Regions from separate parts of the Ancylobacter sp. IITR112 genome, predicted to be linked through region 3. Evidence: predicted binding sites of a transcription regulator. Region 3 holds the regulator's gene; each other region holds the start of a gene.

Region 1 (10,277 bases), 530 kb from region 3:
ATCACCCGGTCGCGGAAGCGGTCATAGGGGATGGCGATGTCCTCGGCCGAAATCAGCAGCCCGGCCTCGACCATATCCTCGACGGGGACGCCGCGCCCGCCCAGCGCCTCTTTCAGCGCGAAGCGATCCGGCGGGGCGTAGCCGATGCGGAAGCGCTTCTGCACCGCCGGGCCGAGGCCGCGATCGGCGAGATAGCCGCGCCCCTTGGCGCCGGCCCGGCCCTGCAGCGTCGCCTCGAAATATTGCGCCGCGAGTTCCATCACCTCGTGCAGCGTCTTGCGCCGGCTCTCGCGCTTTTCCTCCTCGCGCGACTGCACCGGCATCGGCACGCCGGCCATGGAGGCGAGCCGCTCCACCGCCTCCGGAAAGGGCAGCCCCTCGACCTCCATCAGGAAGTCGAACTGGTCGCCATGCTTGCCGGAGGAGAAGCAGTGATAGAAGCCCTTCTGGTCGTTGACATAGAAGGACGGGGTCTTCTCGGGGTTGAACGGCGACAGACCACGCCATTCCCGCCCCTGCTTCTTCAATTGCACGCGCTTTCCCACCACCTCCGACAGCGGGAGGCGGGCACGTATCTCGTCGAGGAACGAGGGCGGAAAGCGCATGGAGGGTGAACTCAACCGTTAGGGCGGCCGGAAAGCCTAGCAGCATCAGCGGGCACTGCGGCAAGAACCGTGCCCACGGGCGGCGCCGTCCCCGCTGTCCCCAGCCTCAGCTCGCTCCCATATAGGCGCGCCACAGCGCCGCCGCGAGAATGCCGAGCGCGATGGCCGGCAGCGCCCTGCGCAGCACGAGCCGGGCAAGGATGGCGACGCCGACCGCGACATAGCCCTCCGGTCCGCCGCGCACCGTCGCCGGCACCACCAGCGCCACCAGCACCGCGCCGGCGAGATAGCGCAGGAAGTTCTCGGTGCGGGCCGACATCGGCACGAAGCCGACGAGGAAAATGCCGCCTGCCCGCGTCGCATAGGTGACGAGCGCCATGGCGAAGACGACGAGCAGCGCCTGCGAGGTGTTCATGAGCGCTTCAGCTCGTCTCGGATGAGGCCGGCCAGTCCCCCGGCGAGCCCGCCCACCATCACATGCCAGTTCGGCGGCAGGAACCAGACCGCGCCCATGGCAGCCGCGCCGGCCACCAGCCAGGGCAGATCGTCCACCCGCCCGCGCCGCAGCCCGACCAGAGTGGTGGCGAAGAACGCTACCAGCACGAGGTCGAGCGCATAGGTCTTCACATCGTCCAGGGTCAGCCCGCCGGCGACTGCGCCGATGACGGTCGCCGCCACCCAGCACGCCCACATCAGCAGCCCGCCGCCGACGAGATAGCCGAGATCGCGCTCGCCCTTGCGCTCGGCGGCGATCAGCGCCGCCCAGTTGAGATCGCTCAGCAGCGTCATCGCGCCATAGACCTTCCAGCTCGGGAGTCCCCGGCATAGTGCGCGCAGAGAGGCGCCGAGCAGGATGTGGCGGGCATTAATGGCGAAGGTGGCGACGAGAAGCGGCAGCCATGGCACCGGCGCCGTCCACAGGTCGAGCACGGCGAACTGCGCCGCGCCGGCGAACACCACCGCGCTCATGAACGCCGCCAGCCAGCCTTCCAGCCCCGCGCCGCGCGCGGCAATGCCGAAGGCGATACCGAACACGAAGACGGGCGGCAGCACGGGCAGAATCACCCGCGCCCCGCGCCAGCACCCGGCCCATGTCAGCGTGGCCGGCGCTTGGGAGGCTGAGGACATGGCACCACCGGGCAGGGGAAAATCGGCCGCGGGGGCGGATCAGGCGGTGAGCAGCGCCTTGACCGTGCCGCTGGCCTTGGCGAAATCCATCACGCCGGTATGGCGCTCCTTCAGCGCCGCCATGGTGCGGCCCATGTCCTTGAGCCCATGCGCGCCGATCTCGGCGATGACGGCGGCGATGGCGGCCTGCGCCTCCGCTTCGGTCATCTGCACCGGCAGGAAGGACTGGATGATCGCGGTCTCCTCACGCTCCTGCGTGGCGAGGTCGGCGCGGCCGGCCTCCTCATAGACCTTCGCCGATTCCTCGCGCTGCTTGATCATCTTGGTGAGCAAGCCGAGCACTTCATCGTCGGACAGCGGGTCCTTGCCATGGCCGCGCGCCTCGATGTCGCGGTCCTTGATCGCGGCATTGACGAGACGCAGCGTGCCGAGGCGGCGCTTGTCCTGGGCCTTCATGGCCTCTTTCAGCGAGGTGTTGATGTCGTCGCGCAGCACGTTGGCCAGCCTTCCTGCAATCCGCGAGCCGGCGTCGGCGCCCGATTCGGGGCCGTACGCCGCACGCGCCAATGGATGATCACCCGCGGGGTTTTGGCCCCCTCCGGCGGTTGCCGCCCCTCCACGACAGGCGCCGCGCGCCGGAACCGGGCGCAGCCATCCGCAATTCGTGGGCCAGATACGCAGCGTGAAGACTGGCATCCGGCGCGGCAACGGACTAATTAGGGCACACGATGACAGGGAACAAGATCAATGAACGGTAGCGCTGAACAGCACTCCGGCGATGACGTGTGGGCCGAGCCGGTCGCGACCGCCGTCCTCGTCCTGGCCGATGGCACGGTCCTCGAAGGCTTCGGCCTCGGCGCCACGGGGCACGCGGTGGGCGAAGTCTGCTTCAACACCGCCATGACCGGCTATCAGGAAGTGCTGACCGATCCGTCCTATGCCGGGCAGATCATCACCTTCACCTTTCCGCATATCGGCAATGTCGGCACCAATGAGGAAGATGTCGAGACCATCTCCATGGCCGGCGCCTCCGGCGTGCGCGGCGTGGTGCTGCATTCCGCCATCACCGATCCGTCGAATTACCGCGCCACACGGCATTTCGACGCCTGGCTGAAGGCGCGCGGCATCATCGCCATTTCCGGCATCGACACCCGCGCGCTCACCGCGCTGATCCGCGACGGCGGCATGCCGAACGCGGTGATCGCCCATGCGCCGAACGGAAAGTTCGACCTCCCCGCGCTGAAGCAGGAAGCCGCCGCCTGGCCGGGGCTGGAGGGCATGGACCTGGTGCCGATGGTCACCACCGCCCAGCGCTTCACCTGGGACGAAACCACCTGGACCTGGCCGCACGGCTATGGCCAGCAGACCGCCCCGGCACACCATGTCGTCGCCGTCGACTACGGCATCAAGCGCAACATTCTGCGCCTGCTCGCCCGCGCCGGCTGCAAGGTGACGGTGGTGCCCGCCACCGCCACGGCGGAGGAGATCATGGCGCTGCAGCCGGACGGCGTGTTCCTGTCCAACGGCCCCGGCGACCCGGCGGCGACGGGGGAATATGCGGTGCCGGTGATCCGCGACATCATCGAGCGCGGCGTGCCGACCTTCGGCATCTGCCTCGGCCACCAGATGATCGGCCTCGCCGTCGGCGGGCGCACGGTGAAGATGCATCAGGGCCACCATGGGGCGAATCATCCGGTGAAGGACATGACCACCGGCAAGGTCGAGATCACCTCGATGAATCACGGCTTCGCCGTCGACCGCGACAGCCTGCCGGCCAGCGCCACCGAAACCCATGTCTCGCTGTTCGACGGCTCCAATGCCGGCATCGCGCTGACCGACAAGCCGGTGTTCTCGGTGCAGTACCACCCGGAAGCCAGCCCCGGCCCGCAGGACAGCCATTACCTGTTCGACCGCTTCGTCGAGCTGATCGCCAAGAACAAGGCGGCGTGACGCGCCGCCCGCGCTGACCCTCACCGGCCGTCGCGCCGTTGAGGGTCATTGCGCTGGCATCAGGGCCTGTCACCATGCGGGCGGCGCGGGAGCCCGGCGGCGTCCCTGCCCGCGCCGCGCGGGGCCGGATGGCGACGCGCCAAAGGGCCGCCGCGTTCGGGAGCCCGCCATGAAGACCGCCCTCCTCCTCGCCTCGCTCAGCCTTTCCGTCCTCGCCATGGGCGCGGCCCGCGCCGACAGCCCGCCCGACCTCACCGGCACCTGGCAGCTCGCCGACGAGGACTTCGCCGCCGCCCGCGTCGGCACCAGCAACAAATATTTCGACGACCTGCCCAAGCCGACCTTCGGCACGCCCGCCCAGGCCTTCGTCTACACCATTGACGCGCAGGAAGGCCGCGCCTTCCACGGCCGCGCCACCGGGCCGCAGGGCAAGAGCGAAGCGCTGGTCGGTGTCATCCGCTTCGACAACCGCGAAATCCTGATGTCCGGCGACAGCGGGACGGTGCAGGGCCGCCTTGTCGACGACAAGCTCGAACTGTGCTGGGTCGACGCGCTGCCGACCTGGAACGCGGTGTCCTGCGGTCTGTTCAAAAAGGCGAAGTGAGCCCGCTCGCCCAGGCGCGCCGCCCCACTCCGGCGGGGCGGAGCAGCCGACGGTATTTTCAGCGGGTTGATACGATCAAATCAGGAACATAAAGTGAACGTGGGAGGAATTCCACGTGGACGATACCCTGAAGAGCAAGCTCGGCATCCTCGCCGACGCCGCCAAATATGATGCCTCCTGCGCCTCCTCGGGCGCGCGCGGGCGCAAGGCGGAGAAGGACGGCATCGGCTCAACCACCGGCATGGGCATCTGCCATTCCTACACGCCGGACGGGCGCTGCGTGTCGCTGCTGAAAATCCTGCTGACCAATTACTGCCTTTTCGACTGCGCCTATTGCATCAACCGGCGCTCCTCCAATGTGCGGCGGGCGCGGTTCTCGGTCGAGGAGGTGGTGGCCATCACTCTCGGCTTCTACAAGCGCAACTATATCGAGGGGCTGTTCCTCTCCTCCGGCATCATCCGCTCGCCCGATTACACGATGGAGCAGATGATGCTCGTCGCCCGGCGGCTGCGGCAGGAGCATGGCTTCGCCGGCTATATCCATCTCAAGGCCATTCCCGAGGCCAGTCCCTGGCTGGTGGAGCAGGCAGGACTGTGGGCAGACCGGCTTTCGGTCAACATTGAACTCGCCTCCGCCATCAGCCTGAAGGAGCTGGCGCCGGAAAAAGATGCGCCGGGCATCAAGGCGACAATGGGCCAGATGCATGAGCGCATCACCGAGGCACGCGCGGAAAAGCGCCGCTTCGCCCCCGCCGGGCAGAGCACGCAGATGATCGTCGGGGCCGACGCCACCACCGACGCGGCGGTGCTGGAAACGAGCGCCGGCCTTTATGGCGGCTATGGCCTCAAGCGGGTCTATTACTCCGCCTTCAGTCCCATTCCCGAGGCCAGCCGCGTGCTGCCGGTGAAAGCCGCGCCGCTGCGCCGCGAGCACCGGCTCTACCAGGCGGACTGGCTGCTACGCTTCTATGGCTTCTCCGTCGAGGAAATCGCCGCGGGCGGTGCGGGCGGCATGCTCGATCTCGACATCGACCCCAAACTCGCCTGGGCGCTCAAGCACCGCGAGCAGTTCCCGGTGGACGTGAACGCCGCCGACCGCGAGGCGCTGCTGCGCGTGCCCGGCCTCGGCGCCCGGGCGGTCGAGCGCATCCTGCGGGCGCGACGCCAGACAAGGCTGACGCTCGACGACATCGCCCGCGTCAGTACGGGAGTGAGACGGGCGCGCGCCTTCCTCATCACCGCCGACCATCACCCGCTGAAGTTCACCGACCGAGCGGACCTGCGCGCCCGTCTCGCTCCGCCGGCGCGGCAATTGGAGCTGTTCGCGTGAGCGTGGCGGAGGCGAGCAGCGCGCCGGGCGACATCCGCGAGGTGGTGCTGCGCTTCGGCGCCGACCGCGCCGGATTCCGCGCCGCCGTGCGGGCGCTGGTGGCGGCGGAGATACCGCCGGCGCACGCCGTCTGGCGGATGGCGGCGCCGGGCGAGCCGGTGCTGGAAGGCGGCGGCGACCTTTTCGGTAGCCCAGCGCCGGGGACCACGCCAGCCGAGGCGCCGGGGATCGCGCCCGACGAAGCGCCGGCCCTCTCCCTGCCCCGCGCGGTCGCGACGCTGGCCGATCTCGTGCTCTGCCACAACGATCCCGCGCGCTTCGCCCTGCTCTACACGCTGATCTGGCGCGTGACGCACGGCGAGCGGCAACTGGCCGACAATCCGGCGGACCCGCTGGTGCATCGTCTCGGGCGGATGGCGAAGGCGGTGCGCCGCGACATCCACAAGATGCACGCCTTCGTGCGCTTCAAGGCGCTGGGCATTGAGGACGGGCGGGAGCGTTTCGTCGCCTGGTTCGAGCCGGAGCATTTTATTCTGGAGGCCGCCGCGCCGTTCTTCCGCACCCGCTTTCCCGCCATGGACTGGGCCATCCTCACCCCGCATGGCACGGTGGGCTGGAAGGAGCACACGCTCGCCTTCGGCCCGCCCGCAAGCCGGCCCACCTTGCCGGAGGGCGACGGCTTCGAGAAAGGCTGGCTTGCCTATTACGCCAGCGCCTTCAACCCGGCCCGCGCCAACCCGTCGATGATGCGGACCGAGATGCCGAAGAAATATTGGCCCAATCTGCCTGAGGCCCGCCTCATTCCCGGGCTGCTCGAAAGCGCCCCCGCCCGCGTCGCCGACATGCTGGCGCGCGAGGCCGCCGCGCCGCGCAAGCGCGACCCGCAAAAGGCGGTGGCGGCGATGGCGCAGCAGGCACCAGGTAGCCTCAAGGAATTGAACGCCCTTATCGCCGCCTCGCCCGCTTTCCTCACCGGCGGCACCCGCGCCGTCCTGGGCCAAGGGCCGCTCCACCCTCGCCTCGCCTTGGTGGGCGAGCAGCCGGGCGACCAGGAGGACGAGGAAGGCCACCCCTTTGTCGGTCCGGCGGGGCAATTGCTGATGAAGGCTATGGCCGAGGCCGGCCTCACGCGGGAGGCGGTCTATCTCACCAATGCGGTGAAGCACTTCAAATTCGTGCCGCGCGGCAAACGCCGCCTGCACCAGAAGCCGACCGCCGGCGAGGTGAAGCATTATCGCTGGTGGCTGGAGAAGGAGCTGGATTTCGTCCGCCCGCGCCTCGTCGTCGCGCTCGGCGGGACGGCGGCACTGGCGCTGACCGGCACGGCGTTGGCGGTGACGCGCGAACGCGGCCCCCACCGCTTGGGCGCGCATGACGGCTACCTCACCTTCCACCCCTCCTATCTGCTGCGCCTACGGGATGCGAGCGCCCGCAACGCGGCCTATGCCGCCTTCGTCGCTGATCTGGCAGCGGCAAAGGCGCTGGCGGGAGCGGCGTGAAACAGGCGGGAACCACCGCCGGCACGCAGGGTTGAAACCGGCACGGTCCGGCGCTGGCCGCCGACGCGGAGAGAGCGATGCCCCTTCCCGAAGCCCACCTGTTCCCGCCGTCCGGCGGCGTGCCGAACAATCCGACGCTTCCGGTCCTGATCTACCGCGCCGCCCTCCCCGCTGATGCCGAGCGGATCGAAGCGCACATCAACGCGACCGGCTGGGAATGCCGCTGGCGCGATGGAGTGTTCGACTTCCATCACTTTCATTCCACCGCGCATGAGACGCTGGCGCTCGCCCGCGGCTCGGCGCGTCTTCTCATTGGCGGCGAAGGCGGGGCAGAACTGGAGTTGGCGGCCGGCGACGTGCTGGTGCTGCCCGCCGGCACCGGCCACAAGCGGATCGCCGCCAGCCCCGATCTCGTCATCGTCGGCGCCTACCCGCCGGGGCAGGACTATGACATCGAGCGGCCGGACGCGGCCGGGCTGCACCGCGCGCTGGACGCCGTCACGCAGGTGCCACTGCCGCCCGGCGATCCCGTAGGCGGGCCGCAGGGCGCGCTCACCCGTCTGTGGAAGGGATAGGGCTGCGCGCGGCGCGCAGGGCTACCTCCCGACTCAACCCTTCCCCCCCGAGGGAATCTGGTTTAAGGGAAGCCCCCAATTGCGGGGCGTGACCTCGCCCAGAAAGTTCAATCCGGGTCCGCCCAAGGACGCGTCGCACAGCGCGTCCTTTTTCGTGCGCCCGGACCAATGCGCGAGCCGCACGGGATCCGATGCCGAAACGCACAGATATCTCCACCATCCTCATCATCGGCGCTGGCCCCATCGTCATCGGGCAAGCCTGCGAGTTCGATTACTCCGGCACCCAGGCGTGCAAGACGCTGAAGGCCGAGGGCTATCGCGTCGTGCTGGTCAATTCCAATCCGGCGACGATCATGACCGACCCGGACCTGGCCGACGCCACCTATATCGAACCGATCACGCCGGAGATCGTCGCCAAGATCATCGCCAAGGAACGCCACGCGATCCCCGGCGGCTTCGCCCTGCTGCCGACCATGGGCGGGCAGACCGCGCTGAACTGCGCGCTGTCGCTGCGCAAGATGGGCGTGCTCGATGAGTATGATGTCGAGATGATCGGCGCCACCGCCGAGGCCATCGACAAGGCCGAGGACCGCGAGCTGTTCCGCGACGCGATGACCAAGATCGGCCTCGACACGCCGCGCTCGCGCCAGATCAAGACCCTGCCGCAGGCGCTGGAAGCGCTGGAAGAGGTCGGCCTTCCCGCCATCATCCGCCCCTCCTTCACCATGGGCGGGCTCGGCGGCGGCATCGCCTACAACAAGTCCGAATATATCGAGATCATCGAGCGCGGCATCGACGCCTCCCCCACCAATGAGGTGCTGGTGGAAGAGAGCGTGCTGGGCTGGAAGGAGTATGAGATGGAGGTCGTCCGCGACAAGGCGGACAACTGCATCATCGTCTGCTCCATCGAGAACATCGACCCGATGGGCGTCCATACCGGCGACTCCATCACCGTCGCCCCGGCGCTGACGCTGACCGACAAGGAATATCAGCGCATGCGCGACGCCTCGCTCGCCGTGCTGCGCGAGATCGGCGTCGAGACCGGCGGCTCCAACGTGCAGTTCGCGATCGACCCGGAAACCGGGCGGATGATCGTCATCGAGATGAATCCGCGCGTCTCGCGCTCCTCGGCGCTCGCCTCCAAGGCGACGGGCTTCCCCATCGCCAAGGTCGCCGCGCGCCTCGCCGTCGGCTACACGCTGGACGAGATCGCCAACGACATCACCGGCGGCGCGACCCCGGCCTCGTTCGAGCCGACCATCGACTATGTCGTCACCAAGATTCCGCGCTTCGCCTTCGAGAAGTTCCCAGGCGCCGAGCCGACCCTGACCACCTCGATGAAGTCGGTCGGCGAGGCGATGGCGATCGGCCGCACCTTCCAGGAATCGCTGCAGAAGGCGCTGCGCTCGCTGGAAACCGGCCTGACCGGGCTCGACGAGATCGAGATCGAGGGCCTCGGCCTCGGCGACGACAAGAACGCGGTGCGCGCCGCGCTCGGCACCCCCACGCCGGACCGTCTGCTGAAGGTGGCGCAGGCCATGCGCCTCGGCCTCGACGACGCCGCCATTCATGCCGGCTGCAAGATCGACCCGTGGTTCCTCGAACAGATCCGCGAGATCGTCGACACCGAGGCCAAGGTGCGCGCGCACGGCCTGCCGACGACGGCGGGCGCCTTCCGCCGGCTGAAGGCCATGGGCTTCTCGGATTCGCGCCTCGCCGGCCTCGCCCGCCTCACCGAGGCGGAGGTGGCGGCGCGGCGCCGGGCGCTGGACGTGCGGCCGGTCTATAAGCGCATCGACACCTGCGCCGCCGAGTTCGCCGCGCCCACCGCCTATATGTACTCCTCCTACGAGATGCCCTTCGCCGGCAGCCCGGCGGACGAGTCGCGGCCCTCGAACGCCAAGAAGGTCGCCATTCTCGGCGGCGGGCCGAACCGCATCGGCCAGGGCATCGAGTTCGACTATTGCTGCTGCCACGCCGCCTTCGCGCTGAAGGATGCCGGCTATGAGACCATCATGGTCAACTGCAACCCGGAGACGGTGTCGACCGACTACGACACCTCCGACCGGCTCTATTTCGAGCCGCTGACCGCAGAAGACGTGATCGAGATACTGGAGCGTGAGCGCTCCGCCGGCACGCTGCACGGCGTCATCGTCCAGTTCGGCGGCCAGACCCCGCTCAAGCTCGCCCGCGCGCTGGAAGAGGCGGAAATCCCGATCCTCGGCACCTCGCCGGAGGCAATCGACCTCGCCGAGGACCGCGACCGCTTCAAGAGCCTGCTCGACAAGCTGAAGCTGCGCCAGCCGGCCAACGGCATCGCTTATTCCGTGGAACAGGCGCGGCTGGTGACGGCCGAGCTCGGCTATCCCCTCGTGGTGCGCCCCTCCTATGTGCTGGGCGGGCGGGCGATGCAGATCATCCATGAGGAGAGCCAGCTCGGCGACTACCTCCTGGAGACGCTGCCGGGGCTGGTGCCGAACGACATCAAGGCGCGCTACCCCAACGACAAGACCGGGCAGATCAACACGCTGCTGGGCAAGAACCCGCTGCTGTTCGACCGCTACCTCTCCGATGCGATCGAAGTCG
Region 2 (10,277 bases), 2.5 Mb from region 3:
CGCCGTCGCTTCCTCGAAGGTGCGGGCACCCTCGCCCTTTCTCTCGCCGCTTTCGGTCTGCTGGGCGGCAGCCTGATCGGGGCCGCCGAGGCGCAGACGGTCGACACCGCCAAGCTCATGGCACCGGGCGCCCTGCCCGATCAGGTGCTCGGCAAGGCCGACGCACCCGTGACCATCGTCGAATATGCCTCGATGACCTGCGGCCACTGCGCACATTTCCACGAGACCACCTATCCGGTGCTCAAGGAGAAATATATCGACACCGGAAAGGTGCGCTTCATCCTGCGCGAATTCCCGCTCGACATCGTCGCCAAGGCGGCGTTCATGCTGGCGCGCTGCGGCGGCGAGGGCAAATATTACCCGATGACCGACACGCTGTTCGAGACCCAGAAGAACTGGGCGTTCTCGAACAATCCGGCACAGGCGCTGCTCGCCATCGCCAAGCAGAGCGGCATGACCGAAGAGCAGTTCAATGCCTGCCTCAACGACACCAAGCTCGCCGGCCAGATCGACGAGGTGGCCAAGCGCGGGGCCGAGCTGGGCATCGATTCCACCCCGACTTTCTTCATCAACGGCAAGAAGGTGTCGGGTGCGATGAGTCCGGAACAGCTCGACAAGGAACTGGCGCCGCTGCTTGGCGGCAACTGAGCCCGCCCCTTGCCCATGGCGGCGTCGGCCAAGGCCGATGCCGCATGCCCTTTATGGCAGCCGTGCCCCTCAGTCCGGCAGCATGATGCGGCCGGTGGCATCGAAGGGAAAGCCGGGATTGTGGGCGATCTCCCAGGGGTGGCCGTCGGGATCAGCGACATAGCCGGAATAGCCGCCCCAGAAGGTGGGCTGCGCCGGGCGCAGCGCCCGGCCACCTGCCGCCACGGCGCGGATCAGCGTGGTGTCGACCTCCGCGCGGCTTGCACGGTTGCAGGCCAGCGCGATGCCGCCAAACGCCCCGGGCCGGCCCGCCAGCACGCCGGCATCGGCGGCGAGTTCGACCCGTGGATAGAGCGAGAGCACCACGCCGCCGGCGTCGAAAAAGGCGGCGCCGGTGGCCTCCTTCACCCGTCGCACAAGGCCCAGCGCCTCATAGAAGGTGACCGAGCGCTTCAGATCCGCGACGCCCAGCGTGACCAGCGAGAGCTGCAGCGGCGGCATGGCGCGCGCCGTGCCTTTCGGCTCGGACACGGGAGCGCCGTCGTGCGCCGCAGGCGCGCCTCTTACGTCCGGACTCATCCCCATGTTCCCGCTCATGCGCCCTCTCCGAACAGCGACAATTGCTCGCCCTTCTGCGGCGGGCGGGTGAAATGACGGGTCGAGAGGCGCGTCGGGCGACGGTTCAGACCCAGCCTCTCCACCGCTATCTCGAAGCGGCGGGCCAGCGTCCAGGCATAGGGGCCGGAGCCGGTCATGCGCTGGCCGAAGGTGGAATCATATTCCCGCCCGCCATGCAGTTCCTTCAGCAGGGACAGCACGTGGCGGTAGCGGTCAGGGAAATGGGTGAGCAGCCATTCGCGGAACAGATCGCGGATTTCCAGCGGCACGCGCAGCATGACATAGCCGGCTTCCGATACGCCGGCGGCCGCCGCCGCGTCGAGGATGCGCTCCATCTCGGCGTCGGTGACGGCGGGTATGACAGGCGCCACCAGCACGGCGGTCGGCACGCCGGCCTCAGAAAGGCGGCGCAGCGTGTCGAGCCGCCGTGCGGGCGTTGCGGCGCGCGGCTCCATCAGCCGCGCCAGCTTGGCGTCGAGCGTGGTGATCGACAGCGCAACCTTCACCAGTCCCTTTTCCGCCATCGGGGCGAGAATATCGAGATCGCGCACCACCAGCGCCGATTTGGTGACGATGCCGACAGGATGGCCGAAATCGCGCAGCACTTCGAGGATACGCCGGGTCAACCGCCACTCGCGCTCGATCGGCTGGTAGCCGTCGGTGTTGATGCCGAGCGCGATGGTGCGCGGCTCATAGCCGGGCTTCGACAGTTCCTTGGCCAGAAGCTCCGGCGCGTCGGGCTTGGCGAACAACTTCGTCTCGAAGTCGAGCCCGGCCGACAGGCCCTGATAGGCGTGGGTCGGCCGGGCGAAGCAATAGACACAGCCATGTTCGCAACCGCGATAAGGGTTGATCGAGCGATCGAAACCGACATCTGGCGAATCGTTGCGATTGATAATGGTGCGCGGCTTCTCCACCGTCACGCTGGTGCGGAAGGCTGGCAGGTCGTCCAATTCCAGCCAGCCATCGTCGAATCGCTCACGACTGTGTGGCTCAAAGCGCCCGGCCGGATTGGAGAGCGCCCCACGCCCGCGCCGGCGCTCGGTCTTCACCAGCCAGCCCGGCATCGGCGGCGGCGCGAGGGCATCCATGTCGGACAGGCCGGTGGGATCGCGCTCGGCCTCGGCCCGCTCCTTCGCGCGGGCGTCGCGTCGCTGCTGCGCCAGCCGGCCCAGATGCCGGGGAGAGGCGGCGGCCACGGGCGCGGGCGGGGCGGAAGGCCGATCGGGAACGGAGCGTTGCATGACGATATCTCTCGCGCTGGCCTCATTCTGTAGCGCAGCATTGAGAACATATCAAGAACATTGACTGAATTACGACAGCGCGGCCGCGCCCGGACTATACGCCGGCGAAGCGGTGCGATAGGCAGGAAAAGCTTCTTCCGTCAGGGCTTGGGGCGCCTCCCCGGCCTTCTCCAGACCCGGATCATCAAGGGTGGCCACGGCGTGATCTCGGTCGTCATTCCCACAGGCGCAGGCGCCAAGCGGCTGATTCCCACCCTCGCCTCGCTGGTGCCCGGCGCCGCCGCCGGGCTGGTGCGGGAAGTGCTGCTGGTCGATTCGGGCGATACGCCGGAAGTGGCGGACATCGCCGATGCCGCCGGCTGCGAATATCTCGCGGGTCCGGAGGATGCTGGCGCGCGGCTGCGCGCGGGCGCCGCGGCGGCGCGGGCGCCCTGGCTGCTTTTTCTGGAGCCGGCCGGCCTGCTGCAGGAGGGCTGGGCGCGCGAGGTGCGCAGCTTCACCGACCAGATCGAACGCACCGGAGCCGCCGAGCGGCGGGCCGCGACCTTTCGCCTGGCACTGGACGGCTTCGGCGTCTCGCCGCGAGTGAAGGAGGCCGCCGCGATGATGCGGCATGCCCTCACCGGGCGACCGCGCCCCGAACAGGGGCTGCTGCTGCATCGCCGCCTTTATGAGGCGCTCGGCGGCCACGTCGCGGGCGCGCATGCCGATCGCCGCCTGCTAAGGCGCGTCGGGCGCAAGCGCCTCGTCCTGCTGCGCTCGCAGATTCTTCTTCCCGAAGAAGGCTGAACCTCACGCCGTGCCGGTGGGCACGCGCAGCTTGCCGCGCTTGAGATGTTCGTCGAGGCGAGGGAGTATCTCGACGAAATTGCAGGGCTTGTGCCGGATGTCGAGCTGGTGGACCAGAATCTCGTCCCATCCGTCACGGCAGGCGCCGGGCGAACCCGGCAGGCAGAACACATAGGTGGAATTGGCGACCCCGGCGGTGGCGCGGCTCTGAAGGGTCGAGGTGCCGATCTTGGCGAAGGACACCATGTGGAACACGGTGGAGAAGCCTTCCATCCGCTTCTCGAACAGCGGCTCCACCGCTTCCGGCGTCACGTCGCGCCCGGTGAAGCCGGTGCCGCCTGTCGTGATGACCACATCCACGGCCTCATCGGCAATCCAACCGGCCACGCTGGCGCGGATCGCCTCGACATCGTCCGGCACGATGGCCCGGTCGGCAAGGCGATGGCCGGCCTTCTCGATCCGCTCGGCCAGCGTGGTGCCGGAACGGTCCTCCGCCAGGGTCCGCGTGTCGGAAATGGTGAGCACCGCGATGGAGAGCGGCACGAAAGGCGTCTCGTCGGTCATCATCTCTCTCAGATCGGGCCATTGAAGGTGTTGCACTGCGTCAGCGAGCCCTTGTCGAGCCCCTGCCGGAACCATTTCACCCGCTGGGCGCTGGAGCCATGGGTGAAGCTGTCGCGCACCACAAAACCTTGCGCCTGCTTCTGCAGCCGGTCGTCGCCAATGGCAGCGGCCGCGTTCATCGCCTCCTCGATATCGCCATCTTCGAGAATGCGCCACTGCGCATCGGCATGGTGCGCCCATACGCCGGCGAGACAATCCGCCATCAGCTCGACCCGAACAGATAGGAGGTTGGCCTCGGACCGCGAGGCCTGGCGCTGGCGGGCCTGCACTTTTTCCAACAGGCCGATCTGGTTCTCGACGTGATGGCCCACCTCATGGGCGATGACATAGGCGGCAGCGAAATCGCCCGGCGCCTTGAATCGCCGCTGCAGGTCCTTGAAGAAGGAGGTATCGAGATAGACTTTCTGGTCGCGCGGGCAATAGAAGGGACCGATGGCCGAATCCGCCGCGCCGCAGGCGGAACTGGTGGAGCCGGTGAACAGCACCATGCCGGGCTCGCGATAGGTCGCGCCCTCGCCCTTGAAGATCGGCGTCCACACATCCTCGGTCTGGGCGAGCACCACGGCGGCGAAATCGCCGAGCCTCTGATCCTCGGCGCTGAGGTTACGGGGAGGCGCGCTCTGGCGCTGCGGGGAGGTCTGATTGGACGGGCTGCCGTCGCCGAGCAGGATTTCAGCGCCGCCGATCAGCACGGCCGGATTGATGCCGGTGGCCCAGGCGATGAGGCCGACAATGATCAACCCGCCAATGCCAAGGCCTCCCCGGCCCATCCCGCCGCCACTAAAACCTCCGCCGCGCCGGTCCTCGATATTGCCGCTCCGGCGGAAATCTTCCCAACGCATGATCACCTCCCCGGCGGACGCGCCACGGCGCAAGTGTGGAACACCCGCGCCGTGGCAGCAATGCGCGTGGAGGCATCGGGTTCCGCCGGATGTGGCAACCGTCAGGTAGCCGTTCGCGCCGGAGCCCGCAGAAAGTCGCGGGCCAGCGTGAGATCGGCCTGGGAGAGGCCGTGCCCGGCCGGAAGGATTCGGTGTTCGAGCGAGGCACCCGCCTCCCGCAACTGGCTGGCGAGATGGGCGGCATTCTCTTCCGGCACGATCGGGTCCATCGCGCCAGAGAGCAGCAGCACCTTGCGGCCGGCGAGATCGGCGGCCGGCGGCTCGGCCAGCGGCACCATGGCGCGCATCAGCACCGCCCCTGCGAGCACGCCTGGATGCGTCAGCAGCAGGGCCGCGGCGATGTTGGCGCCGTTGGAAAAGCCGACAGCGATGGGCGCGGCGAGCCCATAGGCGGCGCGCGCCTCCGTGACGAAGCCGGCGATTTCGGCGGCGCGGGCGCGCACATCGTCCTCGTCGAAAACGCCCTCGCGCAGGCGGCGGAAGAAGCGCGGCATGCCGCCTTCCAGAACCTTGCCACGCGGGGACAGCAGGGCAGCCCCCGGCGCGATCATGCCCCCGAGCGGGATCAGGTCGTTCTCGTCGCCGCCGGTGCCGTGCAGCAGAAGCAACGGAGCGATACCCGCCTCACGGGCGGGCTCATAACGATGCACGAAGGACAGCGCGGCGTCGGTCATGACGGCCTCCTCGTTTGGAACAGGGGGGCGCCGCCCGGGTGGGGCGGCGCCGGAGGTTCAGGCGATCTCGGGCAGTACGGCCTCGATCTGGCTGCGGCGGCTCTCGAGGAAGCCGGGAAGCTTCAGCGCCTCGCCCAGATTCGCCGCCGGCTCGTCGGCGGCGAAGCCGGGAATGTCGGTGGCGATCTCGAACAGGACGTGTCCGGGCTCGCGGAAATAGACGGACCGGAAATAGTTGCGGTCCTTCTGCTCCGTGGTGGCGATGCCATGGTTCTCGTTCAGCTTCTTCACCATGGCGAACTCAGCCGCGTCATCCGCCGCGCGGAAGGCGATGTGATGCACCGACCCGCCGCCCATGCGGGCGGGCAGGAAGCCGCCGGCCTCATGGATATCGACGATGCCGCCAATGTCCGTGCCTTCAGCCTTGAAGCGCACCAGCGAGCCCTCGCGGCCGACCTCCGTGAAGCCGAACACGTCGGTGAGGATCGCCCCGGTGGGGGCCGCCTCGGCCAGCAGCAGGTTCACGCTGTGAAAGCCGCGAAGGGCATTCTCGGCGGGGACGTCGGTGCCAAGCCAGGCCGGCTCGTTCTCCGTCCCGGCGACGCCGACCAGCGCCAGACGTGTGCCGTGCGGGTCCTTGAACGCCAGAACGGTTTCGCCGAAGCGCTTCACCGGCGCGCTGTGCGCCACGCCCTTCTCAACAAAGCGCTGCGTCCAATAGCCGATGGAAGCCGCCGGCACGCGGAAGGCGGTCTCCTGCGTCTCACCAATGCCGAGCCGGCCGGGAGCGACATGATCCCAGGGGAAGAAGGTGAGGATGCTGCCGGGCGAACCGGCCTCGTCGCCATAATAGAAGTGATAGGTGCCGGGATCGTCGAAATTCACCGTCTTCTTCACCAGCCGGAGGCCGAGTGTCTTGGTGTAGAATTCAACGTTGCGGCGCGCATTGCCGGCGATCGCCGTCACATGATGGATGCCATTGCGGTTCATGATGTGCCCTCCTGTGAGCGCCATCTGCGCTCCGTTGCGACAAGAGATAACCCGGCATCGACGCAATGCCAGAGGCAATCAATTGCGTTGACGCAATCTCATCTGTGCTGCTATCGTTTCTCCGTCATGTGCGGACCTGACGGCACTCCTCTTTGCGCCGCCGGTTGTCGCCACCAGTGGGGAGCAGCATGGCAGAGCCCTTCAAGAATCTCGGATGGGACGATTTCCGCCTCATCAAGGCGGTGGCGGACGCCAAGGGCCTGCCGGCAGCGGCGATGACGCTCGGGGTCAACCACTCCACCGTGTTCCGCCGGCTCAAGCAGATCGAGGAGCAGCTCGGCACGGTGCTGTTCGAACGCCACCGCACCGGCTACGCGCTGACCCCGGCGGGCGAGGAAATGGTGGCGCTGGCCAACCGGCTGGATGAGGAAATCACCGCCGTCGGCCGCAAGCTCGCCGGGCGCGAGCCCGCGCCCTCGGGCGAACTGCGGGTGACGACTCCGGATTCGCTGCTGATCCACCTGCTGATGCCGATGCTCGCCACCTTCCGCGAGCGCTACCCGGAAGTGCGGCTCGACATCGTGCTCAGCAACCAGCCGCTCAATCTCTCCAAGCGCGACGCGGATGTCGCCATCCGCGCCACCGACAATCCGCCGGAGAACCTGGTCGGCCGGCGCGTCGCCCGCATCGCCTGGGCGCTCTACGGTCGCGCCGCCGATTTCCCTGAGCCGCGCACGGTGACGCCCGACCAGCTCGAAAGCTGCAATTGGGTATCGTTGGGAGACAGCCTCGGCTCGCTGAAGACGGTCAAATTCGTTCAGGAAAACGTCGCCGCCGACAAGGTCGCTTACAAGATCAACAGCGTGCTTGGCCTCGCCGAAGCGGTGGAAGCGGGCATCGGTATTGCCCATATCCCCTGTTTCATCGGCGATGCGCGTCCCTCGCTGGTGCGGCTCGGCCCGCCGGATGATGACTATGCTGCCGATCTCTGGCTGCTGACCCATCCCGACCTGCGGCACTCGCCCCGCGTGCGGGCGTTTCTCGACTTTCTCGCCGGCGAGATCGCCCGGCATCGGCGCTTCATCGAAGGGCAGATCGAATTGGAGGCGGAGGCCGTCCCGGAGAAGGGGCTGGAAAAGGCCGCTACGACGGCTTGAGCCGCGCCAGCAGCCGGTCGCGCAGGCGGCTGAGATCGCTGGTCAGGAGGCGTAGTTCCTCGGCCTCCTGGTCGAGGCAGACGCCCATCTCGGCGGGAATTCGCTCCGCCTCCCGGCGCAGCGCCCGCCCCTTTTCGGTGAGATAAACCCGCACCTGTCGCTCATCGGCGGAGTCGCGCACCCGGCGCACCAGGCCCGCGCCTTCCAGCCGCTTGAGCAGCGGGGTCAGCGTATTTGTCTCCAGCAGCACACGCTCGCCGATCTGGCCGACGGTCAGACCCTCCTCCGACCACAGCGTCACCATGGCGATGTATTGCGGGTAGGTCAGGCCCAGCCGGTCCAGCATCGGCTTGTAGACGCGGTTGAACGCATGGTTCGCCGAATAAACGGCGAAACAGAGAAAATCCTTGAGCTGAAGCGTGTCGTCGATATTGGACATGTCCGAACCATGCGTGCCTTCATCAGGTACCGTGCGCCGGCCCGGCGCGGCGGACAAGCGGGTTTTTGCGTAACGCCGGGCCGATTCCCGGACGGACGGAGCCGCCTCGTTTGAAGATGGCGCCGGCCTCCTCTATAGCAACCGAGAGACTTTCGTCGGGGGGTGACGTTGATGTCGGGTGGAGCTGCGACGACCAGGCCGGGCGGCCTGAGCGAGGCGCCCTCGCTCGCCGATCTGAGCCCGACCGGACGGCGCTCGGCGCGGCTGCGACTTCGCGCGGCCTGGATGTACTATGTCGAGGGCATGACGCAGAGCGCCATCGCCGAGGCGCTGGACATCGGCCGCGTCACGGTGGTGCGCCTGCTCGCCGATGCCCGCCAGCTTAATGAGGTGAAAATCTCGCTCTCGCGCGAGATCGCCGAACTGCCGCGGTTGGAAATGGGCCTGCAGAAGGCGTTCGGGCTGCGCGAGGCGGTGGTCGCTCCGGTGTCTGGCCCGTTCGCCGACGCCACCAGCGCCATCGGCGCGGCAACGGGGCTGTTCATCTCCGATCTTATCCGCTCCGACATGAAGATCGGCTTCGGCTGGGGCCGCACGCTGATGCGCGCGCTCGGCTTCATCGACGAGAAGACCGTCTCCAATTTGCAGGTCATCTCGCTGCTGGGCGGCATCACCAAGGCCAAGCAGTACAACCCCTCGGAATTCGCCTGGCAGCTCTCCCGGCTGTTCCAGGCCGATTGCCATCTGATCGCCGCTCCAGCCATTGTCGACAGCATCGAGACCAAGCAGGCGCTGATCGAGCGCTGCGGCCTCGGCACGGTCTACAACCTCGCCCGCGAGATGGACGCGGTGGTGCTGAGCGTCGGCGAGATGGAATCGGAGAGCACCTCGCTGCGCTTCGGCTTTTTCTCCGATGCCGACTGGGCCTCGCTGATCGCCGCCGGCGCGGTCGGCGACGTGGTCTATAATTTCATCGACATCGAGGGCCGGCCGGTCGATCACCCCATCAATAGCCGCGTCATGTCGATCCCGATCGAGACGCTGCAGGCGACACCGGAGCGCATCCTCACCTCCGGCGGGCCAGGCAAGGCCAAGGCGGTGCTTGCCGCTCTGCGCATGCTGCGTCCCACCGTGTTCATCACCGACGAGATCACCGCCGCGGCGGTACTGGAAGAGGCCGGCGTCGCCTACTGAAAACGTGGAAGCGCGGGATGCGGCCGCACGCGCTCTTTGCCTCGGAACAAATGTCGAGTACCGAAGAACAATGACGCTTGCGCCGAAAGCCGCAGGCGCGCCTCAGGGAAGGGTTGGGCGTATGCTCGGTGCAGACAGGCTTGGTGCCAACGGGATCGTGCGGACGGGGATCGCCGCCGAACTTGAACAGTGGACCGCCAAGCATGGGCCGGTAACGATCGGCCTCGCCGGTGCCGGCCAGATGGGCACCGATCTTATCGTGCAGGCGGCGCTCATGCCGGGCGTGCGGATCGGCGCCGTCACCGAACTGAACGCCCAGGCGGCCATCGACGCCGCGCTCATGGCCGGGCACCGGCGCGAGGACATCGTTAGCGCCGCCACCAGCGCCGCCATCGACCGCGCCATCGAGGCCGGCCATTTCGTCATCACCGACGATTACACCGCCATGTGCGCGTCGGGCCATATCGACGTGGTGATCGACGCCACCGGCAGCCCGAATATCGGCACCCTCGTCTCGCTGGAGGCGATCCGCAACGGCAAGCATGTGGTGCTGCTGAGCGTGGAGGCCGACATCACCATCGGCCGCTACCTCAAGCAGGAGGCGCGCGCGGCGGGCGTGGTGCTCACCGGCGCGGCGGGCGACGAGCCGGCCGCCACCATCGAGTTGATCGGCTTCGCCCAGGCGCTGGGCTTTGACATTGTCTGTGCGGGCAAGGCCAAGAACAACGCGTTCAAGCCGGATGCCGTCCCCGACGAGTTCGAGGAGGAGGCGCGGGCGCGCAACATGAACCCGCGCATGCTGGTGGAATTCGTCGACGGCTCCAAGACCATGGTGGAGATGACGGCGCTGGCCAATGCCACCGGCCTCGTGCCTGACGTGCCCGGCATGCACGGCCCGCATGCCGACCGCGACGTGCTGGCGCAGGTGCTGTGCACCAAGGAGGATGGCGGCATCCTCTCGCGTTCGGGCGTGGTCGACTTCACGCTCGGCAAGGGCG
Region 3 (10,277 bases):
ACAGCCCCTAGACCTTCTCACAGCCGGCATGCGGCCGGCGGATGGACGCACGATGATCCTGCTCATCGACAATTACGACAGCTTCACCTGGAACCTCGTCCACTATATTGGCGGGCTCGGCGCCGAGGTGGAGGTGCGCCGCAACGACACGCTCACCGTCGACGAGGCGATGGCGCTCAAGCCCGAGGCGATCGTCATCTCGCCCGGTCCGGCGACTCCCAACGAGGCCGGCATCTCCTGCGCGCTGATCGAGCGCGCAGCCAAGGACGGCGTGCCGGTATTCGGCGTCTGCCTTGGCCATCAGGCCATCGGTCAGGTGTTCGGCGGCGATGTGGTGCGCGCACCCCAGCCGATCCACGGCAAGCTCTCGCAGATCAGCCACACCAATGACGGCGTGTTTCGCGGCATTAACGGCCCGCTCAAGGCGACGCGCTATCACTCGCTGGTGGTCAAGCGCGACACGCTGCCGGAGGCGCTGGCGGTGACGGCGCAGACCGATGATGGCCTCATCATGGGCCTCTCGCACAGAACGCTGCCGGTGCACGGGGTGCAGTTCCACCCGGAAAGCATCGCCTCCGAGCACGGCCGCACCATTCTCAAGAATTTCCTCGATCTCGCGCGCGCGTGGAATGCCGGCCCCGGCCGGGAGCGGGCGGCGTGAGCGCGGCACAACAGGCGGGGGCGCAGAGCCATATGGACAATCTCAAGCCCATCATCGGCAAGCTGGCGACCGGCACCACGCTGACGCGCGCGGAAGCCGCCGCCGCCTTCGACGTGATGATGTCGGGCGAGGCGACGCCCTCGCAGATCGGCGCCATCCTCATGGCCCTGCGGGTGCGCGGCGAGGCGATCGAGGAAATCGCCGGCGCCGTCACCACCATGCGCTCCAAGATGCTGCGGGTGGACGCGCCGGCGGAGGCGGTCGATGTGGTCGGCACCGGGGGCGATGCCTCCGGCTCCTACAACATCTCCACCTGCGCCTCGTTCATCGTCGCCGGGGCCGGCGTGCCGGTGGCAAAGCACGGCAACCGCGCGCTCTCCTCCAAATCTGGCGCCGCCGACGTGCTGATGGCGCTGGGCGTGAAGATCGACCTGACGCCGCAGCAGATCGCCACCTGCATAAGCGAGGCCGGCATCGGCTTCATGTTCGCCCCGGCCCATCACCCCGCGATGAAGCATGTTGGCCCGACGCGGGTGGAAATGGGCACGCGCACCATTTTCAACCTGATCGGCCCGCTTTCCAACCCGGCGGGCGTGACCCGGCAGATGGTCGGCGTGTTCGCCCGCACCTGGGTCGAGCCCATCGCCGAGGTGCTGCGCACGCTCGGCTCCACCCATGCCTGGGTGGTGCATGGCTCCGACGGGCTCGACGAGATCACCACCACCGGCCCGACCCATGTGGCGGAGCTCAAGGACGGCGCCATCCGCAGCTTCGAGATCACGCCGGAAGAATTCGGCCTCGCCCGCGCGACGCCCGAGGCTCTGAAGGGCGGCGACGGCGCCGCCAATGCGCTGGCGCTGCGCGCCGTGCTGGCCGGCGAGCCGAGCGCCTATGCCGATGTCGCCCTGCTCAATGCGGCGGCGGCGCTGGTTGTCGCCGGCAAGGCGGACGAGCTCGGCGCCGGGCTGGAACTCGCCCGCGCCAGCCTCTCCGGCGGCCATGCGGCCGCGGCGCTCGACCGGCTGATCGCCGCCTCGGCGCTGGCGGCAGCGGAATAGGAGCGCGCCATGGCGGACATTCTGGAACAGATCGGCGCCTATAAGCGCGAGGAAATCGCCGCCGCCAAGCGCGAGCGCCCGCTTGCCGGAGTGCGCGCCGAGGCCGAGGCGCAGCCGCCCGCGCGCGGCTTCCTGCGCGCCATCGAGGCGAAAATCGCGGCGGGCCGCACCGCGCTGATCGCCGAGATCAAGAAGGCGAGCCCGTCCAAGGGGCTGATCCGCGCCGATTTCGATCCGCCCGCGCTGGCGAAAGCCTATGAGGCAGGTGCGGCGGCGTGCCTTTCCGTCCTCACCGACCGCCCCTCCTTCCAGGGCGCGCCGGAATTCCTCGTCGCCGCGCGGGCGGCCTGCGCGCTTCCGGCGCTCCGCAAGGACTTTCTCTACGACACCTATCAGGTGGTCGAGGCACGTAGCTGGGGCGCCGACTGCATCCTCGTCATCATGGCCTCGGTCGATGACGCGCTGGCGCGCGACCTGGTCGAGGCCGCGCACGACCTCGGCATGGACGCGCTGGTCGAGGTGCATGACGACGCCGAGCTCGACCGCGCCTTGAGGTTGCCGGCGAAGCTGGTCGGCATCAACAACCGCAATCTGCGCACCTTCGACGTGACGCTGGCGACCTCCGAACGCCTCGCCCCGCGCATTCCCGCGGACCGGGTGATCGTCGGCGAAAGCGGCATCTTCACCCCGGACGACATCGCCCGCCTAGCGCAGGTGAACATCGGAACCATCCTCGTCGGCGAGAGCCTGATGCGGCAGGCGGATGTGGCAGCGGCGACGCGCGCCCTGCTCGCCCCGGCCACGCCCGCCCGTGCGGCCGGCTGAGCGATGAGCGACGCCCCTCGCCTCACCCATCTCGACGCCGCCGGCGCCGCGCACATGGTGGATGTCGCCGACAAGGCGGTGACCGACCGCGTGGCGGTGGCCGTGGGCGAAGTGACGATGCGGCCGGAGACGCTGGAGCTCATCCTCTCCGGCAACGCCAAGAAGGGTGACGTGATCGGCACGGCGCGTCTGGCCGGCATCATGGCGGCCAAGCGGACGCATGAGCTGATCCCGCTCTGCCATGCGCTGCTGCTCTCGAAAGTCGCGGTCGAGATCACTCCCGAGGCTGGTCTCACTGGCCTCATCGTCCACGCCACTGTTCGCACCAGCGGCCAGACCGGAGTGGAGATGGAAGCGCTCACCGCCGTCAGCGTGGCCTGCCTCACCATTTACGACATGGCCAAGGCGGTGGACCGGGGCATGCGGATCGGCAATGTCCGCCTTCTTGAGAAAAGCGGTGGAAGATCAGGGCATTGGCAGGCGGATTGAGGAGAGAAACATGGCGTTGATGCCGGTCGAGGAGGCGCTGGCCCTCCTTCTCTCCACCGCCGCGCCGCTCGGCGCCGAAACCGTGCCGCTGGACGCCGCCGCCGGCCGCGTGCTGGCGGCGCCGGTGGTCGCCGGCCGCACCACGCCGGGCGCCGACGTTTCCGCCATGGACGGCTACGCTGTGCGCGCGGACGACGTCACGCATGTGCCCGTCACCCTTGAAATCCTTGGTGAATCCGCCGCCGGACGGCCGTTCTCCGGCCCCGTTCGGCCCGGCACGGCGGTACGGATCTTCACCGGCGCCGTGCTGCCCGAGGGCGCCGACGCCATCGTAATTCAGGAAGACACGGTCCGCGATGGCAACTCCGCAACCCTGACCGAGGCAGCGACACCCGGACGCCATATCCGCCGCGCCGGCGGCGACTTCGCTTCCGGCGAGACGCTGCTCCCCGCCGGGCACCGGCTACGCGCCCGCGACCTCGCGCTGGTCGCGGCGGGCGATGTGGCGAAGGTAAGCGTGGTGCGTCGGCCACGGGTCGCGCTCCTGTCCACCGGCGACGAGCTGATGCGCCCTGGCGAAGGCGCCGAGGCCCATCAGGTGATTGTTTCCAATATCTATTCCGTCGCCGCGCTGGCTCGCTCCGCCGGCGCCGAGGTGGCCGATCTCGGCATTCTCCGTGATACGATGGCGGCAACGCGGGCCGGCGTGCGCGCCGCGCTGGACGGCGGCTTCGACGTGCTGGTGACAACGGGCGGCGCTTCGGTCGGCGACCACGACCTCATCGCGCCGGCGCTCACCGCCGAGGGCATCGCCCTCGCCGTGCACAAGATCGCGCTGCGGCCCGGCAAGCCGCTGATGTTCGGCCGAGGCGCGCAGACGCAGGTGCTCGGCCTGCCGGGCAACCCGGTCTCGGCGCATGTGTGCGCGCTGCTGTTCCTGGTTCCGCTGATCAAGGCCCTGCAAGGACTGCCGGTGCCGGCCCATCCCGCGCTTGAGCCCGCTCGGCTCGCCAGCGACGTGTCGGCGAATGAGCAGCGCATGGATTTCCAGCGCGCCGAAATCGTCGGCGACGCCGAGGGGCTGCCGCTGGTGCGGGCGCTGCCGGTGCAGGACAGTTCCATGCTGCGCCAGCTCGCCCGCGCCGATGCTCTCCTTGTTCGCCGCCCGCATGCTCCGGCCGCCAAGGCTGGCGAGATGTGCGAGATTCTGCGGCTGGAGGATTGACGCCGCCCCGTCGCGCCTGTGTGCTCGGCCACGAACGGTTGAAATGAGGGGCGGCCATGGAGATCAATCTTCCGGAGGTGCTGGCGGAGGTCCGCACGGCCTTCGAGCGTTACGAGCGCGCGCTGGTCGAAAACGACCTCGCTGAGCTCGACGCGCTGTTCTGGGATGATGCACGCACCATCCGCTATGGCGGCGGCGAGAACCTTTACGGTATCGAAGCGATCCGCGCCTTCCGCGCTGCGCGCCCGCCGACGGGCCTCGCGCGCACGCTGGAAGGCACCGTCATCACCACCTATGGCCGCGACATGGCGGTCGCCTCCACACTGTTCCGGCGGCCTGCGACCCCGGGTCGGGTAGGTCGCCAGATGCAGACCTGGCGGCGCCTGCCGGAAGGCTGGAAGGTCGTCGCCGCCCATGTAAGTGTCATCGACGAGCCTGTGTGAACTCTTGGTGACGCCGAGCCGCAGGGATATGGATGAGCACGGCTCTCCGGCATGCGGGCGGCCGAATGGGTTTTCTGTGCGCTCATGACCGTGCTGCCTCTCCGCCTCCCGCCCGATCCTTCAGCCCGCACCGGCCGGAAAACGCGCGCCGAGGAGCTGCGCATGCAACTGGCCGACGAGATCACCCGCGGAACGCTGCCGCCGGGGGCCTCGCTTGACGAGACGGCGCTCGCTGCCCGCTTCGGTGTATCGCGCACCCCGGTCCGCGAAGCGCTGCGCGAACTGGTCGCCTCCGGTCTGGTCGACGCCCGCCCGCATCGCGGCGCCGTGGTGGCGCGCCCCAGCGTCGCCCGGCTGCAGAACATGTTCGAGGTGATGGCCGAACTGGAAGCGCTTTGCGCGGGACTGTGCGCCTTGAAGATGACGCCGCCCGAGCGCCAGCAATTGGAGCGATTGCACGCCGACATGGGGGAATTGATGCGGCTGGGCGATTTTGCCGCCTATCGAGAGGCCAATGAACAGTTCCACACCTCGATTTATGCCGGCAGCCATAATGACTACCTTATCGAACTGACGCTCGGCACACGGCGCCGGCTTTCGCCCTTCCGCCGCGCCCAGTTCCGGGCCTTGGGGCGTCTCGCCCTCTCCCATGCCGAGCATGACCGGGTGGTGACCGCCATCCAGCGCGGCGACCGCGATGGCGCCGGCGGCGCCATGCGTGACCACATCGCGATCGTCCACGACGCCTATGAGCAGTACGCCCAGACGCTGTGACACGCGCGGGCATGGGCCAGGATCAAGCCGCAATTGCCAAAACAGGCCCGCGTCGCCGTTTAATCTCTCTTTACCCATTGTAGAACACAATAGGAACGGCTAGTCTTTGTTCGTGATTTGTTTCGTACCGGCGCCGGCCCGGCAGACGGGGTTCTCTCGATGCTCACCCGCAAACAGCATGAGCTGCTTCTGTTCATCAATGAACGCCTCCAGCGCGATGGCGTGCCCCCATCCTTTGAGGAGATGAAAGAGGCGCTGGACCTGCGCTCCAAGTCAGGGATTCACCGGCTGATCACCGCGCTGGAAGAGCGCGGCTTCATCCGCCGCCTGCCGAACCGGGCAAGGGCGCTGGAGGTTGTGCGCCTGCCGGAGGACACCCAGCCCCCGAGGCTGGCCCGCACCTTTTCGCCCAATGTCATCGAAGGCAGTCTCGGCAAGGTGCGGCCGGTATCGGACGAGGATTCCGAGCGCCGCGTGGTGCCGATCCCGGTCATGGGCCGGATCGCCGCCGGCACGCCGATCTCCGCGATCCAGTCGCGCGACCACACGATCAGCATGCCGCCGGAAATGCTGTCGGGTGGCGAGCATTTCGCGTTGGAAGTGCGCGGCGATTCGATGGTCGAAGCAGGCATTCTCGACGGCGACCTGGCACTGATCCGCAAATGCGACGCCGCCAGCACGGGCGAGATTGTCGTCGCGCTGATCGACGATGAGGAAGCCACGCTGAAGCGCCTGCGCCGCAAGGGCGCCTCGATCGCGCTGGAGGCGGCAAACCCGGCCTATGAGACGCGCATTTTCGGTCCGGATCGGGTGCGTATCCAAGGCAAGCTGGTCGGGCTTTTCCGCCGCTATTGAGGGTCGTCCCCGGGTGCTGCAGTCTCCGGGTCGAAGGCAGGCACGCGCTCGCTGACGTCAGAAGGGACCGGGAGACCCGTCGGTGACCCCGCAAACGTCCCAAGCGGCGAGGAGATGGTGCGGCCTGTATCGTCCCGACCGCCCGCCCCGGGTGTCGCGCCCCGTCGCGAGAGTGGCGATGGCGATGGCGGAGGCACGGCGGCGGGCTCCCATGGCCGTGTGCCCGGTGACCGGCGCGCCGTTATCAGGGCAAGGCTTCCATCCTGCCGCAGCGTGCCGGCGACGGCGCCGGGAGACATGCGCGCGTCGCGGTAGATGATTGTCGCCGGGCAGTCGAGCGGCGGTGCGAAAGGCGTCACCAGCACGGCAGCCAAGCGACAATCATCCTCCAGCGACTCCCGGTCACGGGACAGAGCCACCAGCCGCCCGTCCGGCAGAGGCAGCGTGCAGCCGAGCGGATCGCAGGCCGCGGCGGTTGTCAGGTCCCGGCTGCCGAAGCGCGATCTCGCCCCATCCGCGCCCAGCCATTGCTCCACCGCGAAGCGCCGGTCGACCCCGCGGTCACGGTCGCCCATGAAGGCGAGGACTCCGTCGCGGCCACGCACCGCCACGGTCCGTGCCTCGGCATCGACAAAGAGATCGGGCCGCGGCGCCATGGACGCGATGGCGAGGCCGGCAAGCGCAAGTACCGGCGCCAGCGCGACCAGCCGGGTGCGGGCGAGGCAGAGCACCACGAGTGCGAGGCTGATGACGATGAGGCTGGCGGCCGGCATCGCCGGCACGCCGCGATCCGCGCCGGGCAGCGCGGCGACCAGATCGGAGATGTCGCGCATGCGGGCAAGGCCCCACCCCATCAGCCGCCAGGCCGGATCGTCCCAACCGAACGGCATCAGCACCGCCCCGGCAAGCCCGGCGGGCATGACGATGAACGAGACCACCGGCATGGCGCCAAGATTGGCCAGCAGACTGAGCGGGGCGAGGCGTTGGAAGTGGTAAGCGGCATAGGGCGCTGTCGCAAGCCCCGCCGCCAGCGAGGCCAGCACCAGCCCGGCGATATAGCGCCCCGGCACGCTGAGCCAGCGGCCCGCCTTGGCCGGCGCAAGCGTGAAGAGAAAGCCGAAGCGCTCATAGGCCGCGACGAGCCCCAGCGTGGCCGCGAAGGACATTTGCGCCCCTGGGTCGAGCACCGCGCGGGGCGAGAGGATGAGCAGGCCCAGCGCCGCCACGGCGAGCGTCCGCAGCGTCAGCGCCGGGCGGCCGAGCACGATTCCCGCCAGCACGAGCAGCGTCATCACATAGGCGCGCTGGGTCGCCACCTCGGCGCCGGACAGCAGAAGATAGAAACTCGCCGACGCCATGGCCGGCAGCGCTGCCCAGGCCTTGATGGGTCGATAAAGTGCCAGTTCCGGCAGCAGAGCCAGCAGCGCGCGGGCGAGGAAGAACACGGTGCTGGCGACCAGCGCCATGTGCAAACCCGAAATGGACAGCACATGCGACAGGCCGGAGACGCGCATGCTCTCCTCAATCGCCTCCGGCACCGTGTCGCGCAGGCCGGTCACCAGCGCCACGGCCACCCCACCCTCTTCCCCGGGCAGCGCCGCGCGGATGCGGGCGGCGATGGCCCGGCGCGTGCGATCGAGCCAGGTGGTGAGCGCCAGCCCCGCCGGCGGCGGGCCGAGAGCGGGGGAGAGTTGCGGCCGCCCGAGCGCATAACCGGTGGCGCCAATGCCATCGAGCCAGATCGCCCGCCCGAAATCAAACCCGCCGGGATAGGCCGGGCCGGGCGGAGGCTCCAGCGTCGCCCGCAGGCTCACATGGCTACCGACCGCCGGCGGATCACGCCCGGCAAGCGTCACGCGCACCCGCGTGAGCGGATCGCCGTGCGCACGCTCCAGCCGCGTCACCGCAAGCGTCATACGGCTGCCACGCGGCCGCAATTCCACCGCCTCGACATAGCCGCTCACCGCGACCGCATTCAGCGTCGTTCCCAGGACCGGATGCGCCATCAGACGCACCTGCAGCGCCGCCACGGCGAAGCCGGCCGATAGCACGGCAAGGAGCGCGAGCAGGTGAAAGGCGACGGGCCGCGCCCGCGCCAGAAAGGCGAGGCCGGCGAAGCCGATGACTGGCAGCCAGCCGGCATAGGCCATCGGCTCATCAGGCGCGGCGAAATACAGCGCTGCGCCGGAGGCAAAGCCGATGGGCAGGTACAGGAAGCCGCGCCGGTCGTCGAGCTCGCGCGCCAGCGCCGCCGCCAGACCCGCCGAAAGTCGCCCCAACGCCACAGCGAACAGGTGTTCGGGCTGGAGATCGGTAACGAACCTCCCGCGCGGATGCGCCGGCCCGAGCGCCGCCGCCCGAGCCCGCCGGCGCGGCGCGTCATCCGGTCCCTGCTGCGGCGGCCCGTGCATGCCCCGACGCCCCTGCGCCCGTTGCGATGTGCTCCCCTTCTCCCCGACGATCCGGCTGTTAGCCCCGCCGAACCGCGCGAAAGGCCCGCTTTTCCCGCATCGCACACCTATGGTACACGCACGCTCCGCGCCCGCCATGCTTCGACGCCGTCCCTCCGGCGCAGACGGAAGAGAAATGTCCGAGACCGTCGTTACCCGCTTCGCCCCCTCGCCCACCGGCTTCCTGCATATTGGCGGCGCGCGCACCGCGCTGTTCAACTGGCTCTATGCGCGCGCCAAAGGCGGCAAGATGCTGCTGCGCATTGAGGACACGGACCGCCAGCGCTCTACGCCGGAAGCGATCGACGCCATCATCGACGGGCTTAGCTGGCTCGGCATCGACTGGTCGGGCGAGGTGATCTACCAGTTCGCCCGCGCCGAGCGGCACCGCGCGGCGGTGGAACAGATGATCGCTGCCGGCCGCGCTTACCCCTGCTACGCCAGTGCGGCGGAACTGGAGGAGATGCGCGAGACAGCGCGCAAGGAGGGGCGCCCGCCACGTTACGACGGCCGCTGGCGCGACCGTGACCCTTCCGAGGCCCCGCCCGACCGCGCGCCGGTGTTCCGCCTGAAGGCGCCGACCGAGGGCGAGACGGTCATCGACGATCTCGTCCAGGGACGTGTCGTCATTCCCAACAAGGATCTCGACGACCTCGTCCTGCTACGCTCCGATGGTACCCCGACCTATATGCTTTCGGTGGTGGTCGACGATCACGATATGAACGTCACCCACATCATCCGTGGCGACGACCATTTGACCAATGCTGCGCGCCAGACGCAGATCTACCATGCGCTGGGCTGGGAGGTGCCGAAGATGGCACATATCCCGCTGATCCACGGCCCGGACGGCGCCAAGCTCTCCAAGCGCCACGGCGCGCTGGGCGTCGATGCCTATCGCGCCATGGGCTATCTTCCGGCGGCGCTACGCAACTATCTCGTGCGCCTTGGCTGGAGCCATGGCGACCAGGAGATTTTCTCCACCGAGGAAATGGCCCGCCTGTTCGATCTCGACCGCGTCGGCCGCTCGGCCGCGCGCTTCGATTTTGCCAAGCTGGAGAATATTAACGGCCTCTATATTCGCTCGACTCCCGATGCCGAGCTGATGCAGGCCATCGACGCACTCCTGCCGCATATCCCCGACGGCCCCGCCATCGCGGCTGGCCTGACGCCCGAACGGCGCGCCCAGCTCCTGGCGGCCATGCCCGGGCTGAAGGAACGGGCCAAAACTCTACTCGAACTCGTTGAAAATGCAGCCTATATCTGGCGCGCTCGCCCTCTCCCGCTTGAGGAGAAGGCACAAGCGCTGCTGACCGAGGAGGCGCTCCGTCTGCTGGCCGCTGCGGCGGCGCAGCTCGCTACCGTTACGGAGTGGACTGCGGCCACGACGGAGGCGGCGGTGCGCTCGGTGGCCGAGGCGCAGGGCGTCAAGCTCGGCATGCTGGCACAACCGCTGCGGGCGGCGGTAACCGGCAAGACCACGTCGCCCGGCATTTTCGA

The links. The regulator LexA, encoded in region 3, represses DNA repair genes until DNA is damaged. The targets are predictions, from matches to a motif close to TGTTCNNNNTGTGTTCNG.
Region 1: AAC979_RS10880 (putative DNA modification/repair radical SAM protein) is a predicted target of LexA. The motif match lies at 4,370-4,387, and genes of this name have one in related genera.
Region 2: AAC979_RS20215 (PA0069 family radical SAM protein) is a predicted target of LexA. The motif match lies at 2,553-2,570, and genes of this name have one in related genera.

The regions. Positions count from the first base shown of each region.
Region 1 is NZ_JBGCUS010000001.1:2,281,123-2,291,399, forward strand. It holds gene dnaG (DNA primase) at 1-605, opposite strand, end outside; gene AAC979_RS10855 (AzlD family protein) at 712-1,020, opposite strand; gene AAC979_RS10860 (AzlC family ABC transporter permease) at 1,017-1,733, opposite strand; gene AAC979_RS10865 (GatB/YqeY domain-containing protein) at 1,773-2,228, opposite strand; gene carA (glutamine-hydrolyzing carbamoyl-phosphate synthase small subunit) at 2,481-3,683, shown strand; gene AAC979_RS10875 (hypothetical protein) at 3,853-4,287, shown strand; gene AAC979_RS10880 (putative DNA modification/repair radical SAM protein) at 4,403-5,617, shown strand; gene AAC979_RS10885 (UdgX family uracil-DNA binding protein) at 5,614-7,116, shown strand; gene AAC979_RS10890 (cupin) at 7,194-7,691, shown strand; gene carB (carbamoyl-phosphate synthase large subunit) at 7,883-10,277, shown strand, end outside.
Region 2 is NZ_JBGCUS010000001.1:4,253,046-4,263,322, reverse strand. It holds gene AAC979_RS20225 (DsbA family protein) at 1-648, shown strand, start outside; gene AAC979_RS20220 (VOC family protein) at 718-1,149, opposite strand; gene AAC979_RS20215 (PA0069 family radical SAM protein) at 1,242-2,357, opposite strand; gene AAC979_RS20210 (glycosyltransferase) at 2,712-3,299, shown strand; gene moaB (molybdenum cofactor biosynthesis protein B) at 3,303-3,863, opposite strand; gene AAC979_RS20200 (neutral zinc metallopeptidase) at 3,872-4,765, opposite strand; gene AAC979_RS20195 (alpha/beta hydrolase) at 4,867-5,499, opposite strand; gene AAC979_RS20190 (ring-cleaving dioxygenase) at 5,557-6,489, opposite strand; gene AAC979_RS20185 (LysR family transcriptional regulator) at 6,678-7,646, shown strand; gene AAC979_RS20180 (MarR family winged helix-turn-helix transcriptional regulator) at 7,633-8,085, opposite strand; gene AAC979_RS20175 (sugar-binding transcriptional regulator) at 8,257-9,279, shown strand; gene AAC979_RS20170 (NAD(P)H-dependent oxidoreductase) at 9,401-10,277, shown strand, end outside.
Region 3 is NZ_JBGCUS010000001.1:1,752,287-1,762,563, forward strand. It holds gene AAC979_RS08400 (aminodeoxychorismate/anthranilate synthase component II) at 53-661, shown strand; gene trpD (anthranilate phosphoribosyltransferase) at 694-1,719, shown strand; gene trpC (indole-3-glycerol phosphate synthase TrpC) at 1,729-2,544, shown strand; gene moaC (cyclic pyranopterin monophosphate synthase MoaC) at 2,548-3,033, shown strand; gene glp (gephyrin-like molybdotransferase Glp) at 3,044-4,258, shown strand; gene hpxZ (oxalurate catabolism protein HpxZ) at 4,315-4,701, shown strand; gene AAC979_RS08430 (GntR family transcriptional regulator) at 4,786-5,475, shown strand; gene lexA (transcriptional repressor LexA) at 5,635-6,330, shown strand; gene AAC979_RS08440 (ComEC/Rec2 family competence protein) at 6,324-8,741, opposite strand; gene gltX (glutamate--tRNA ligase) at 8,917-10,277, shown strand, end outside.